Regions from separate parts of the Paenibacillus sp. FSL R5-0887 genome, predicted to be linked through region 1. Evidence: riboswitches for the same ligand, from Rfam matches in the RefSeq annotation. Region 1 holds a riboswitch; each other region holds the start of a gene.
What was found. Region 1 has a riboswitch for cobalamin ahead of MKY14_RS23495 (S-layer homology domain-containing protein). Riboswitches for the same ligand answer to the same signal wherever they lie in the genome.
Positions count from the first base shown of each region.

Region 2: linked by a shared signal. The riboswitch ahead of MKY14_RS25035 (anaerobic ribonucleoside triphosphate reductase) and the one ahead of MKY14_RS23495 (S-layer homology domain-containing protein) in region 1 are both predicted to bind cobalamin.
Region 3: linked by a shared signal. The riboswitch ahead of MKY14_RS22830 (DUF4430 domain-containing protein) and the one ahead of MKY14_RS23495 (S-layer homology domain-containing protein) in region 1 are both predicted to bind cobalamin.
Region 4: linked by a shared signal. The riboswitch ahead of metE (5-methyltetrahydropteroyltriglutamate--homocysteine S-methyltransferase) and the one ahead of MKY14_RS23495 (S-layer homology domain-containing protein) in region 1 are both predicted to bind cobalamin.

Region 1 is NZ_JBBOCE010000002.1:1,250,173-1,254,103, forward strand. It holds gene MKY14_RS23495 (S-layer homology domain-containing protein) at 1-1,065, opposite strand, end outside; cobalamin riboswitch at 1,229-1,429, opposite strand; gene MKY14_RS23500 (cellulase family glycosylhydrolase) at 1,771-3,492, shown strand; gene MKY14_RS23505 (transposase) at 3,562-3,855, opposite strand; gene MKY14_RS23510 (hypothetical protein) at 3,877-3,931, opposite strand, start outside.
Region 2 is NZ_JBBOCE010000002.1:1,605,877-1,609,807, reverse strand. It holds gene MKY14_RS25035 (anaerobic ribonucleoside triphosphate reductase) at 1-1,501, opposite strand, end outside; cobalamin riboswitch at 1,745-1,979, opposite strand; gene MKY14_RS25030 (MTH1187 family thiamine-binding protein) at 2,358-2,666, shown strand; tRNA gene MKY14_RS25025 (tRNA-Thr) at 2,760-2,831, shown strand; gene MKY14_RS25020 (hypothetical protein) at 3,066-3,233, shown strand; gene MKY14_RS25015 (hypothetical protein) at 3,672-3,851, shown strand.
Region 3 is NZ_JBBOCE010000002.1:1,080,923-1,084,853, forward strand. It holds gene MKY14_RS22830 (DUF4430 domain-containing protein) at 1-2,389, opposite strand, end outside; cobalamin riboswitch at 2,560-2,762, opposite strand; gene MKY14_RS22835 (GAP1-N2 domain-containing protein) at 2,891-3,931, opposite strand, start outside.
Region 4 is NZ_JBBOCE010000001.1:2,867,221-2,871,151, reverse strand. It holds gene MKY14_RS12970 (FtsX-like permease family protein) at 1-109, shown strand, start outside; gene MKY14_RS12965 (DedA family protein) at 127-750, shown strand; gene MKY14_RS12960 (undecaprenyl-diphosphate phosphatase) at 801-1,661, shown strand; cobalamin riboswitch at 1,761-1,966, shown strand; gene metE (5-methyltetrahydropteroyltriglutamate--homocysteine S-methyltransferase) at 2,122-3,931, shown strand, end outside.

The DNA of each region.
Region 1 (3,931 bases):
ATTTAAAATATAAGCAAGGTTTTTATCTAACTGTTGTTTGACGGCAACTGTAGTTTCCAGTTTGTAAGTAACCTGATAAGTTACATTTGTTTTGTTTCCAGCTCCGTCAAGAGCCGTTACAGTAATTGCATTACTGCCTGAATTCAGAGTAGCTTTGTACTCCCCATTTGCAGGTGATAAAGTAACTCCATTCAGCTTCACTTCTGGAGTAATGTCACTATATACATTGTCTGTGACAGCTACTTTGAAGCTTATTTCTTTATTGGATACTTCCTGTTTATCTTGTATGCCACTTACTGTAATAACAGGGGGTTCTATGTCTAATGCATTATTAAGACCGACAAGCGCATGATCTACACTTATTTGAGAGCTTGCCATGTTTTCGAGCACGGAATAGGCTTCATAAACTGCCGATTGCACTACTGGTCTGTCCAAAATAGTTTCTTTATTAGGGGCACTGTTAATCTCGGCGATTTCCGCAGTTAAAGCATCCTTATTGGCAAGTTGAACTGGGATTTCCCCCCAGCCGCCAAGATCAGAACCATAGCCATAAGTGGTGAACTGAGTTCGAATGATGTCACCGTCTTGAGGCTTATAATCGGTCATCCCAAACGGAGGAAACACATTATTTACTGCATACATCCAACCCGACATGGAGGTGTAGTCAAACTGACTTAACCACTCTGAGTCTGCTTTAGTGCCGACTGTATTCCCATCGGCTGAAATCATATCTAAAATATATTGTGGAATATTGACTTCGCTTCTGCCACTATCTTTAACTTCTGATAAATAAAAACCACTATCTATATTTCCTAAATATCTATAATTCCCATCACCTAGCGCACGTGTTATTAAAGATGCGCCATTATCGCCTTCATAAATCGGAACTTTAATAGGTTCCTTAATATACCCTTGGCCTAAGGTGAATTTCTCCACGGATACAGATACATACCCTTTAAGGGTAGAGCTTGCTCCATCTGCTTGAGCCGGGATTACACTTGTAGAGAATGTCGTAATAAATACAGCTACAATAAGTAACCACGCTAAAAACTTATTTTTCTTCATTTTTCCATAACCCTTCCCTTCATACCTATGATAAAAAACAGAATAAACTTTCTCATAACCACAAAAAAACCACTCAACATAAACGTCAAGAGGTTAAGATAGTGAACCACAATAATAGCTGGCAAACACTATTCAAGCACCTCTCTATCGATCGTAGAGTTTGATGGTGTAACAGAAAAAGGCAGATATTCTGGCTCAAGTATCATCACCCTTGCTGCCTTCCCAGTTTCCCAGTGGCATTTTGCAAGGACTCCTCTTTCACAGCGGCGGGACCGCGCGGGATTCACACCCGCTTTCCATTTAACCAATCTATGATTGTACTTCCGCAACATTCATAGTTGGCACCTATTTCTAATTTTAAATTTTCATGCTTCATCATATCTAATATATATGCTTTTGTCATGTTATATTTCTTTTTTGTATAACGGGCAGCTAGAGATAATCCTATTGAATAACCAATTTCTACGAGTAGGGTTATTCAAATAATTTCTTTATCCAACTGTGGGGTAAATTAATTTAAATCACTAATTCTTATATGAATTTACCACAAATTAGTAAGGTACTCGCTAAGTGTATTCTATGTTAGGGTATATTCAGAAAGCGTTTACAAAATAAAACTGGAGGTGTTTGTGTTCATCTAACCACCGAGTACAGCGTCAAAGCCAGGTCCAAGCATCCTAAATTTATCTCACAAAGGAGAATTCAATGACTACGCGAATCCAGAAATCCTTCTTATCATTGACACTTGTCACCGCTCTTCTGCTCTCTCTGTTCTCATCCATGGCCGCAGCTGCAACTAAGGACGAGCAACAAGCTAAGGCAGCGCCAAAGAGTAAGATCCAATCCTATGTAGACGAAATGCAGCCCGGATGGAACCTTGGCAATACTTTAGATGCTACAGGTGAGGATGAAACCTCCTGGGGCAATCCACGTGTGACCCAAGATCTTATTAAAAAGATCGCCGCTCAAGGCTATAAAAGCATTCGGATTCCTGTGACCTGGGATACTCACATGGGTGCGGCACCAGACTATACCCTAGAAAAGGCCTACCTCGACCGTGTGGAAGAAGTTGTCGGCTGGGCACTGGACGCCAAGCTTTATGTCATGATTAATGTCCATCATGATTCCTGGCTATGGGTAAGCCATATGGAAGAAAAACACGATGAAACGCTGGCGCGTTATGATGCAGCCTGGACTCAAATTGCCGATCGCTTCAAGGACAAATCCGATAAGCTGATGTTCGAGAGCATAAATGAGCCTCGGTTCACCGATGGTGGAAGCACAGACGAAGCAAAAATGGAGCAAATGCTTACTGAACTTAATAACTCTTTCTATCAAATCGTGCGGAAATCCGGTGGGAAAAACGACCTCCGCCCACTTGTATTACCTTCATTAGAGTCTTCACCTACGCAAACAAGAATGGATCATCTCTATAAGACGATTACGGCTCTGAACGATCCAAATATTATTGCGACCGTTCACTTCTATGGCTTCTGGCCTTTTAGTGTGAACATTGCCGGCTACACCACGTTTGAAAAAGATACAAAAAACGATATCACTCAAACTTTTGATAACGTTTACAATACATTTGTAGCTAAAGGCATCCCTGTCATCGTCGGCGAATTTGGTTTATTAGGTTTCGATAAAGACACGGGTGTGATTGAACAGGGCGAGAAGCTTAAATTCTTTGAGTATCTGACTTATTATTTGAAAGAAAAGAAAATGACTTCCATGCTCTGGGATAACGGGCAGCATTTCAACCGTAAAACTTATAAGTGGTCTGATCCTGAACTCCACAATGTATTAATGTCTGGTCTGAAGGAGCGTTCCTCCAGCACCGAAAGCGATTTGGTCTACCTAAAAAAAGGTGCACAAATCAAAGATACCAAGGTTAAGCTAAACCTGAACGGCAATAAGCTAACCACCATTAGTGCCAACGGAAAGTATCTGACCAAAGGTAAAGATTACACCTTAAATGGTGAGGAGCTTACCCTCAAAGCCAGCCAACTCAAAAAGCTCACAGCTTCCCAAAAATACGGTGAAAATGCCGTGCTGACTCTGAAATTCAACAAGGGTGTTGCGTGGAGACTTAAGGTCATTGTGTATGACACAGCTAAATTAAGCGATGCAAAAGGCACGACTGAATCCTTTGCCATTCCGACCACCTTTAATGGTAACCAGCTTGCCACAATGGAAGCTGTGTATACCGCTGGTGGCAATGCAGGTCCGCAGGACTGGACTCCATTTAAGGAATTCGGCAATACCTTCTCACCTTCTTATAACACTAAAGAAATCAAGCTGCTTCCCGCGTTCTTTAAAGATGTTAAAGACGGCGAGGTTATCCTGAAGTTCCACTTCTGGAATGGGGATATTATCACCTACAAGATCACGAAGAGCGGAACAAACGTTGTAGGAAAGTCCTCTTAAGCATCGGTCCTGTTAACAACACAAATAGGGGTGTCCCTTCAGGGAACATCCCTATTTGTATTCTACCTATCACATATAAACCTCATCATACGAAATTATCATCAATCGATAAATTAAATATACGCCAAGATAGGCTCCGGTAATAAGAAACATTGGATTCAAAAATATCGCATGGATCGAGGTCATAAACACAGCGCGATCTCTTAATATCTCGTAAATCGCCAAGGCGGAAATATTTCCAAAGATAATCGCACTTAAGACCGAAACAACATTAAAAACCATACGCCACTTTATCGATTTCCCCTGTAACATCAGCATAACAATGGGAACAAGAATACTACCAAGTACGATTAGAAATTTCATCCAGCTCACCTCGGTAAATTTTTAATCGTCCAATTCCACACTTTCGATTTGTCCATCTGCATTTACCGTCCACTCG
Region 2 (3,931 bases), 360 kb from region 1:
TAGCGAACAGGGTGATGTTAAGATCCAGTTCCTCACTTTTCCGATCGCAATAGTCCCGCATATGACGCACGATAGCCAGCGCCTTGGCATGAACTTCCATATCCTCGCCATGGTGTTTGCCGTACATAGCTTTCATACATTCCGCCATACCGATGAAGCCAAGAGACAGACTGCCATGCTTCAGCAGATCGCCTACAGTGTCATCGGGTGCAAGATGTTCGCCGCCTTCCCAAACGCCTTCTCGCATCATGAAATCGGAAGCTTTAGCTTTTTGTGCGGTTTGGATGTGGAAGCGATGGAGAAGTCCTTCCAGCGCAATATCCATATAATGATTTAGATCTTCATAGAAGCCAGCTTCGTCTGCGACGGTACGTCTGCCTGTTACTGTGCCGTGTGCCAGACCTAGCCGAACCAGATTTAGTGTATTAAAGGAAAGGTTGCCCTTCCCAGAGCAATGATTACGCCCAAAACGGTCACCGAGCACTCGGGTTCGGCAGCCCATTGTAGCGAACTCCGTATCAGGATCACTTGAATCATAATACTGCAAGTTGAGCGGAGCGTCCAGATTAGCGAAGTTTGGATATAGTCTGCGCGCAGAACATTCAGCTGCTTTTAGGAACAGTTCATAGTTAGGATCGCCTTGCTGTTGATTGATTCCTTGCTTGCATTTGAAGATTTGAATCGGGAACACTGGTGTTTCTCCGCTGCCAAGTCCGTTCATAGTTGCGGTTAGCAGAGAACTGATCACAAGCTGACCTTCTGGTGAAGTACAAGTACCGTAGTTGATGCTGGTAAACGGTATTTGTCCACCGGATCGGCTGGACATGGTATTCAGATTATGTACCATACTTTCAGCCGCTTGCAGGGTTTCGATTTCGGTTTCCTTTAGTGCAAAACGGAACGCTCTTGGATATGACTCCGCCAGATCGGTCCGGCTCATCGTAATCTCGCCCAAAGATTCGTCAGCTTGTCCTTCTTCAAAATAATCCAGACCCTTGCGGAACAGCTTGGCGAAGGATTTGGTTACATAAGGTGCCAGATCGTAATCGAGTTTATTGGCGGATACACCACCATATTGAGCATTTTGCTGGGATTGGAAAATAATCGCTACCAGAGACATAGCTGTCATTATTGAGTTCGGAGGACGAACGCTGCCGTTGCCGGTATTGAAACCTTCACGGAGAAGTTTATCAAACGGGATAAAAATACAGTTCGTCGTTCCAATCGCGTATTGATCCAGATCATGCACATAGACGACATTGTCATCAATAGCCTGCACTAGCTGTGGCGGCATCGTAAAATTGCGGGCGTACCATTTTGAATATTCACTGCCGAACTTGCTCATTTTACCGGAGAAACTCTCTCCATTCAAATTGGCATTCTCGCGCAATAGGTCCATATCCCGACTGTCGATAATATCCCGGCCTAAATCAATGAGCTCTTCTAAAAGAACTTCCCGTGCATTTTCTACTCCATTAAATTGTCTCTCCAACAACGTCATTGTACAGCTCTCCTCTCAGTATAAAAGAAAAACATCTATCATCAAATCCATATATCCATAAGAAGTTGGACTGCTATAAGCAGTCGTATATTTGTTCAGATTACATAAAAAAAAGCATCCCCTACCCGAGGATGGCAGAAAATGCCCGATGCGTTATGTAAATATCCACACGGATATTTGCAGAGGTCTCTACGTAGATGACCGCATGCGGACACCATCCCTGTTCCTCGCAGGCATCAATAGTTGGTGTCGTCGAAACAGGTAGGTCTCCTGGCTTCCGTGGGATCTCTCGGCGCCTTCCCAAGGGTGTTCCTAACCCTCAGTGGCATTTGCCGGGAGATGTGGATTCTCAAGCTTCCCAGAAGCTTAAGAAGGCCATCCGGTTACAGTGGCGGGACCGCAGCGGATTCTCACCGCGCTTCCCTATTAAGCTCTAAATCCGGTTAAGGATCAAAGCGCCTGTCTCCACTATATTTTGTTGTCGTTAGATAAAAATAACCCAAGATGTTGTGTTTGTAAACAGTTTTTTAGAAAACCCGCGCGGGGAGCGGGTTCTTCAAAAGTACTCCACAAATGATCCACAGGCTGTCCATAAGTAATCCACAATTGATCCACAGGGAGATGCGAAATGATTCATAAATTGTCCGAAAAGATGCCACAAAGAGTCCATAAATATAGTGCAGATGACCCTAGAATTTGCTCATGAGAAAATACTCTTAGCCCAAAGTCATATTTTGGAGTAATCAGAAGAAATAGAAGAGATAAGGGAGGATAATCTTGCTTAGTTTGTGACAGAGCGGTGGAATTGTTACAATGGAAGGAGACAGCTACTATAAAATTTCGAGGAGGTATTCTCATGCCTATCGCTGAAGTTACAGTTATTCCAATTGGAACAGGCAGTACCAGTCTTAGCAGCTATGTTGCGGATATGCAGCGGGTGCTGAAGACAGTAGAAGGGATTACTTATGAACTTACGTCTATGGGTACGATCATCGAAGGGCCTCTGCAACGCATTTTTGCCGCGGTAGAAGCTTTGCATGAGTCTCCTTTTGCCGCAGGTGCAGAACGTGTCTCTACTTCACTTAAAATAGACGACCGCCGCGATAAACCCTCTACTAGCCGTGGAAAGTTAGAGTCTGTGGAGCGTAAGCTACAGGTGGATTAGCAGTTTAGGAGGGCGGAAAACAGGGAGAAATAGGCTTGCGTTTCTGGCTGAAAGTTGTATAATATTTTTTGTTTGACAGAAAAACAGCGTTAAGCTGGTGTAGCTCAGGGGTAGAGCAACGCACTCGTAATGCGTAGGCCGGGGGTTCAATTCCCTTCACCCGCATATCTAAGAATGGCGCAATGGCGCGGTTTTCCGGGATTCCGGGACCGTGCCATTTTTCGTTAAATCCCCCTGACTTCTTCCATTCTTCTACCCTTTATCCGAGTAAAGTGGGTGTCTCGTCAATTTTCTCCACTTCTTTTCGGGTTCCTAGAATAGAATCTCCGATACATCGGGGCACCGCTTCCTGCAGATTGGGGAGAACATGTGAATAAGTATCCAGAGTGATATTTATTGATGAATGGCCTAATCTTTCCTGAAGTCGAATATGATGGACAGCCCCTGCTGTTCCCTGTTCTTCTGGAGAAACGTATCAAGGAAGATAAGACATTGCGCGAAATCGCTAATGAAAACGGTATGACTAGTGGTCACTGTCGAGCAGATGGAAGGTGTGGCGCAAGCTGACAGCAATCAGAATGAAGAATGGTGGAGGAGGAGCAGCATAAGCTGCTTTTCTCTTGCGGGGGCAGATCGGTTAGATGGTAATTACTATAAAAATAAAAAAGACACCACAAGGTGTCTTAGTACAGATACTTTTCGCTCGAATTTCACGAGCTCGTCAGTGAACTGAGTTCATAAGCAAGACTGGCTACGGCTAACAGATGAAGAGATAAAGTAATATCAATGTTAAAATGTGCTGTAATATTAATTTTCATAGATAACCACGCTCCTAAAGTATAAATACACATAAAGAAAACTTTATAAAGCGCTTGGCCTGCCATCATCAGTGCCAGGTAGCCATCCTGTACAGACGCCTTAGCGTTTCGACAATAACATTATACTTAATATTTTGTGTTTTGCCAAAAAAAGCCCCCCTATTCTTGGTTGGGGTGGCGGTTCTGTGTGGTTTCTCAGCGCTTTGGAATCATGATGGTCATTGAGGCTCCACGCACGCGGCTGCAGAATGATCAAATGGAAGTTACGTTTCGGTATTCATATCTGCTGCATGCTCTGAAATTGATTATCCAAAATAACGGGCAGCAAGTTCAGAAGGTTAACGGATTTTTTATTGATACAGGTTGAATTTAATGTTTGATACTGTTGTTATGCTAACGGGAAAGGATAGTTTAATAAAGGAGTTACTTAAGATTGGAATAATGAGC
Region 3 (3,931 bases), 170 kb from region 1:
CGGATGATACTACCTTAGTCCCTAATTGACTGACTAGTAAGCTATAAGCCGTTTCGCCCTCTTTTAGAGCTACTGTTGTACTGGCTAGGATGGTTCCTTTCCGGCTATCTCCAATCACTGAGAGGGTAGCGGTAGCTTTTGCTGGAGCAATAACAGACGATCCGACAGTCAGAGACTGAGTATAACGCGCTACGCTCGGTACGCTGTCTTTAGTATAACCGGTAACAGTCAGTGTATAGCTATTTGCCGGGAGACCCCCATCAACAACAGCTACACCTTGTTCATTCGTGATTACCTTCTTATCACCAATCGAAACCTGCACACCTGCAGCCGGTGAGATAACCGGATCAGAAGTGAAGCTTTCCTGATTCCACACCCACTTTTTCTGTGAAACCTTTACAGTAAAAGCTTCATTAGCTTTTGGCTGTGATGGGGAAAGCACCACAGAATCTACAACCTGTGTATTTTCTCCTGCATAATAGACAAGCACACGATCGGATTCCTGTAGTTCGAACGCATCCATACCCACACTTGGATATATCCACTCCCCGCCGCGTGATACCACGAAGCTCCACCATCCGTCGTAAGTACCTTGCGAAACTCCATGGATACCTGATACAAAGTTGCCATAAGACGATTTGGTGATATCTACTTTAAAATCATCGGTAGACCCTAGTTGTTGCAACGCTTCAAGGGCATTGGAGGCTTTTAAAGTCCCCTCACTAATCAACCCTTCCGGGCCTTCAACGGTAAGCGAAGCTGTTACATTCTTAGAAATCACCTTTAGAGCTTTTGTATATTTAGCAATCGTTGGGGCTTTACCTTCACGGTAGCCAGTTACAGTCAGTGTATAGTCACCTGCGGGCATATTTCCTGAGAATACGGCCTCACCTTTAGCATTCGTCGTTACCTTGTGAGCTCCAATTTGGACCTGAACACCCGCAGCTTTTGCAGTTACAGGAGAGGAAGTATTCGTAGCAGCGTCCCATTTCCACGTCTTACTAGTTACAGTGACGGTAAAAGAATTGCCCTCTTTAAGATTTGCTTTGGAAAGCGTAACGGAATCCACAAGCTTAGTGTCGTCTCCGGCATAATAAACCAGTACCTGATCTGAATCTTTAAGTACAAAATCACTCATGCCTACATCGGGATTAATCCATTTTCCGTCACGCGATACAACATACATCCATCCGTCATAACCACCAAAGCTTCCAGCAGCAATACTTCCGATGCCAGTCACATAACTGCCCGAAGGATTCGTGATCGGCAAGTTCGTTTGAAGCGCCAGCTTCTCTAACGCTCCAAGTGCGTTGCCAGCATAGGCGTACCCTTGTGCCAACGTGGCCTGTGGTCCCTCAATCGTTACTGGAGCGTAGATGAGTGAGCTCTGAATGGAGGATTTGGAAAAATCGTATAGCTTACTGTTGCTTCCTTTATACAGCAAATTATAGGCAACCAGCGCCTGAAGCCCTTGCTCTGTCGCCAGAACATTACTGCTTCCACCACGGCTATGGGTGAAGCTACCATCAGCTAGACGATAGCTAAGCAGGTTCTCCATTAGATCCACTTTGTTTTTGGTGTATTCTAATCCACTAGGATCAACTCCGAAGGATGTGAGTCCAAGGATTGCTTGTGCGCTACTTTCAGCACTGTCACCGTAACCCCCATGGCTATCTTGAGCTGCGGATAACCAGGCTACGGCTTGTAGCCCTGCTAAGTAGGCTTCGGGATTATTTTTATGTGCCGCCAGAGCCGTCAAGGTTATCGCTGTCATATCAGGCTCACTTGCGCCTGAGGTTAGTGCAAAGCCCCCATCTGGATTCTGTTTGGAGAGAATCTCCGTAAGGAGCTTATCCGCCGTCCATTTCGCGTCACTTGGGATATTATATTTACCAGAATCCAGCGCAAGTAAAGCATATACCGGATTATTAAGCGTCTGTTCACTGAGCTTGCTGTTATTATAAATTTTCTCAATCAGATTATAGCCAGGAGTCGTTCCGTTACCAGCAAAGCTAGTAGGATCTGCACCAATCGCTCTCACTGCGAGCACGATTCGAGCATAATCGGTTACATTGGCGAAATTTCCAGCTGCATCCTTTACTTTTTTCTCAAGCTCTGAATGGTAACTAGCTGGCAGCTTGTACCCTGCTTGCGCTAATCCAATGGCTTGCCAATCCGATTGCACGCCACCTTTCAAGAGATATTCTGCAGCCGCATAAGTCGCATCCGCAACATTAATCCGCTCCGCAGCAGTTGCCTCCAGACCGGCGCCAGCGCTCGCTTCTGCAAATATTTGTCCCGCCGGAGCAAGAGATGTTCCTAGAATTGAAATGACCATGAATAAGGCCAGCCCAAGTGCTACAAACTTGGAAGACATGATTTTCTTCATTGTTTAACCTCTTTCTGTATAAGAATGGGTACTGCCGGGAATAAGACGCATAACATAAAGACCGCCCCTTTGGAGGGCGGTCAGGGAAGATTACAAATTGAGGCTGCGGCGCTTGCTTCCTGCCAACAGTCCATCTGTATATGTTCCACATTCTTACCCCACGAAGAATAGAAACGCTCACGAAAAAGGCAGGTCTCCTGGCTAATGCTTCATCGCTGTTCTTCACCTTCCCACCCTACCTTCGGGGCAGTGGCTTATAGAAGAAACGCTCCGCACATACAGTGGCGGGACCGCGCCGGACTCTTGCACCGGACTTCCCTTTTAAGCAGACGACTAGATTGATAGAGTCTGCACCTTTTCCAGTATGTAGTATCTTATTTTGACATCCATAATCATATCTATTAATACATAGCATGTCTATAGAAAAGCTAAGTATGGGCAGCAAAAAAAATGAACAGCAATATACCACCTCCCGGTAGGTATTGCTGTTCAGAAAGCTTGTTATTCTGCTGTTCCTTCCGGACTTGCAGTCGGGGAGGGTTCAGCACTTGAATCAGAAGCTGGTGGAATATTAGGGTCGGGATCTACGATCAGTGTAAATCTTCCGGCTTTGATCATACTTTTCTCTAGAATTGTCACTCCAGGCTCCAATGTAACCTCAACCTGATAGGAAGGTTGTTCACCTTCAGTCACAGCTGTTGCGGAAGGCAACCCAGTGCTGTCCTCAGTATCAGAGGAAGGCGTAGGAGACGGAGATGCATCAGCTACAGCATTAGTAGCATCTGCACCTTCTGCTGTTCCTCCAGTAGTGCCAGCGGTATCTGACTCGTCAGCGGTGTTTCCCTCATCCGTCCCATCCGTTAACGGCACTGGACAAGTGCCATTCGTGGCAGCGACCTTAAAGCTTTTATCTATCTCTGTAGACGAAGACATTAAACTAATCTCAGTCGGTTGAAACTGCACACAGTCATCTGCACTTGCGAAGGTGAACACCAATATGCTGCTCCCCTTATCTCCTTCGACGCTCTGATCCTTCAAGTATACTGAAGCTGGAGGCAGCATATTGCCTGCACTCTGAACAGGGGTCGGCTCAGGGCTTGTCCCCGGCAGAGCCGTCTTCGTATCATCCGGACGCAGCATACTGAATACGATAATTGCAATAATCACCAGAATACCCGTAATGGAGCCGGAGATTAAGAGTCGAAATCGGCTGCGGCTGATCCAGCGCGCCAGCGGGGAAGCCAGTTGGGAACGGGCTTCATTGTACACATTTTGCAGAGCAGGCCGAGCTGCCGCGACATAGTTCTTTCGGAATTCCCGATTCTTGAACGCTTCACGATCACTGCTCAGGAAATACTTCAGAATCGCCTTACGGTAACCCGGTTGCAGCTTTTTATTCGAAACCGTAAATAAAGGATTGCCTTGCGACCAAGCAAAAAACCGATAGATGATTTCTTTGTCGGAACCGGCTTTACGCTTTAACAGCTCCAGAAGCGCATCGTAATCCAGCGGACCCCCTTCACGCTGAGTTGTGTAGTAAAA
Region 4 (3,931 bases), on a different contig from region 1:
CGCAACGGAGACAGGCGCGGTGTTACTCGGATATTTGGCTGCTCAAGGACTATACTTCTTTTTTATTCGCAGCCGCTATTTACGCAACCTGAAGAAGAACTTGATATGAGAAATGGGGATAACAAGATGCAAGCATGGATTACAGATTTTATGGAGCAGTTTGGTTACTTCGGTATTTTTCTGATGCTGGCCTTTGAAAATATATTTCCACCAATTCCTTCAGAAGTGATCCTGCCCTTTGGAGGATTTATGACGACTACGACGAGCTTGACGATCCTTGGTGTAATCATTGCTGCCACGGCTGGTTCACTACTGGGTGCAGTAATTCTCTATTATATTGGCCGATTATTGGATGTGAGCCGGTTAGAGAAACTGGTTGAACGCTGGGGGGGCCTAATTCGCGTCACTAAAAAAGATATCCACAAGGCTGACGCCTGGTTTGATAAATATGGCTATTGGACTGTATTGTTTTGTCGGATGGTTCCGCTGGTCCGCAGTCTGATTTCGATTCCGGCGGGAATGTCGGGCATGAAATTTGGAGTATTTATGATCTTCACAACGATTGGCACATTGGGATGGAATTTGCTGCTTGTGCTTATTGGCGCGGCTTTAGGAGAATCCTGGGAAGACATTGCTATGTACATGGACGTGTACTCCAATGTAGTCTATGTACTAATTGCTGGTGGATTAGTTATTCTTGGGTTTCTGTACTTCCGCAAACGCAGCCGGAGAATGAACACTGAGGGCTAAGCGGGTAGTGGACTGATAATAGAAATGACTATTAAAAAGGAGGGAAACACATGGAGCTATTAACGATTATTAAAGCCATTATTTTGGGGCTTGTTGAAGGTTTAACCGAATTTGCTCCAGTATCCTCCACGGGTCATATGATTATTGTTGATGATATGTGGCTGAAATCACAGGAGTTATTTGGACAATATACGGCAAATACCTTCAAAGTAGTTATTCAACTGGGTTCAATATTAGCGGTTGTTGTGATTTTTAGAAATCGGTTCATTGATTTGTTAGGCTTAAAGCGTTTCAGCCGTAAGCAGTTGGATCCTGTAACAGAGGAGCTACCGCAGTTGGAGCAGGGCGGGCATCTCAAGCTGACTCAGGTTCTGGTAGGGTTAGTGCCTGCAGGTGTGTTAGGTGTTCTGTTTAATGATTATATTGATGAGCATTTATTCTCTACCTCAACAGTGTTAATTGGTCTAGTGATTGGGGCTGTATTAATGATTATTGCCGATCTGTTTGGGCCGAAGAAGATCAGAACTGAGAGTGTAGATCAGATTACATACAAACAGGCACTTGGTGTAGGTCTTGTACAGTGTTTTTCGTTATGGCCTGGATTTTCACGCTCGGGCTCGACGATTTCTGGTGGCGTACTCCTCGGGATGAGCCATCGTGCCGCTGCTGATTTTACGTTTATTATGGCAGTACCCATCATGGCAGGTGCCAGTTTGTTGTCACTGATGAAAAACTGGCAATATTTCACCATGGATGCATTGCCGTTTTTTATCGCAGGCTTTATTAGTGCCTTCCTATTTGCGCTGTTATCGATGCGATTCTTCTTAAAACTGATCAATCGTATCAAGCTCTTACCGTTTGCTATATACCGTATAATTCTTGCTGCTGTAGTATATTTCGTATTTTTCTAAGTCCGTTATAAGGAATCGATATAACAGAAGCCCCAGTAATCTATTGCAGATTGCTGGGGCTTTCACGTATGATGACATCAGATTAAGACACTCAAATGATGAATGATATCGGAGACAGGTGCTGACCGGGAAATAGTAATTCGGTAGGCTTAATAGGGAAATTCGGTTCGAAGCCGATGCGGTCCCGCCACTGTAACGGAAGAATCTCGAGCAACAGAGGTCACTGGCAATTTACTACTGCTGGGAAGACTGTTCAAGATGTTGACGCCGCTAGCCAGGAGACCTGCCTGTTTCAACAGCACTGCTTCACCTACGGAAGATAGGGAGGTGTTAGACGTTAACCATGGGTATATCATGGGCGTCTTTCCCTTTGACTTTTTTAGGGAAGGGCGCTCTTTTTTATAGGAAAGCAAGTAGCTTTGGAGTTTGAAATAAGAGATGGAAGAGGGAGTGTATCGAGATGATGAATAAAGTAAAAGTAAGCAATCTTGGATATCCGAGAATCGGAAAGAACCGCGAGTGGAAAAAGACACTGGAAGCCTACTGGCAGGGGAAAATAAATGAGGAGCAATTCCGCTCCGAAATGGCAGCAATTCAGCTGCAGCATTTGAAGACCCAGCAAGAGGCAGGAATTGAGCTTATTCCGGTGAATGATTTTACTTTTTATGACCATGTGTTGGATACGGCTGTTATGTTTGGAATTGTACCTCCACGGTACACGTATGATGGCGGCGACATCGGGCTTGATCTTTATTTTGCAATGGCCCGTGGTAATGCTGAGGCTACTGCCTGTGAGATGACCAAATGGTTCAATACGAACTATCACTATATCGTTCCAGAGATCGGCACACAAACACCACGCCTGACTGAAAATAAACCTCTAGCGGCTTATCGTTTTGCTAAATCGCAGGCAGGGATTGAAGGTAAACCGGTACTTTTAGGTCTGTATACCTTCCTTAAGCTGTCCAAAGGTTACGCAGCGGCAGATATCGCCAAGATTGCTGCACGTTTTGTTCCAGTCTATGTTCAACTGCTACAGGAACTGAAGCAAGAAGGGGTAAGCTGGGTACAAATCGATGAGCCAGCGATTGTTACAGGCATAAGTAAAGAAGAATTAACACTGCTTAACTCGATATACACAGAAATTGCCGGCTCCGTGCCGGGCTTGAATATTATTTTACAGACGTATTTTGAAGCTGCTGAACCGTTGGAAGCACTGCTAGAGTTGCCTGTTCAAGGCTTGGGTCTTGACTTTGTGCACGATGGTGGAGCAAATCTGGCTTCTATCGAACGTCTTGGCTGGCCGAAGGACAAATGGCTGGGTGCCGGAATTATTGATGGACGGAACATCTGGCGTTCCGATTTAGACGCTAAGCTGCAACTGGTAGAAAAGCTCAGTGTTCATGTGCCGCTTGATCGTCTTATTCTTCAGCCTTCTTGCAGTCTGCTGCATGTCCCAGTCACCGTTCAAGGTGAGGTGAAGCTGAAGGCGACAGTTAAGAATGCGTTAGCTTTTGCCGATGAGAAGCTTGCAGAGCTTAGTCTGCTCGGAGCAGCCCTCGCAGATAAAGGAGAAGCTTCTAAAGCAGCGCTGGCCGCTAGTCGTGAAGCTATTGCAGCATTCCGCGCACTACCTGAGCGTGGCCGTAAGGATGTGGCGGAGCAAGTGCTTGCACTTGCAGCTTTGCCGGACCAACGCAGTTTGCCTTTTGCTGAACGCTTAAAGGTGCAGCAAGAGAAATGGCAGCTTCCACTTCTGCCAACCACTACAATTGGTAGCTTCCCGCAGACAGTAGAAGTGCGTCAGGCGAGATTGAAATGGCGTAAAGGGGTCTGGAATCAGGAGCGTTATGATGGATTTGTTCGTGAGCAGATCGCGGATGCAATTACCTTCCAAGAAAAGCTAGGTCTGGATGTTCTGGTCCACGGTGAGTTCGAGCGTACAGATATGGTGGAGTTTTTCGGAGAAAAGCTGGACGGATACTTGTTTACTAGTAATGGCTGGGTTCAATCCTACGGTTCCCGTTGCGTTAAGCCACCGGTGATCTACGCGGATGTTGCATTTATACAGCCTATGACTGTTAAAGAAAGTGTCTATGCACAATCGTTGACGAAGCTTCCGGTTAAAGGAATGTTGACGGGTCCTGTAACTATCCTCAATTGGTCATTTGTACGTGATGATCTCAGCCGGGAAGAGGTAGCCAATCAAATTGCTCTTGCCCTTCGCCATGAAGTAAAAGCGCTAGAAGATGCAGGCATCGAAATGATTC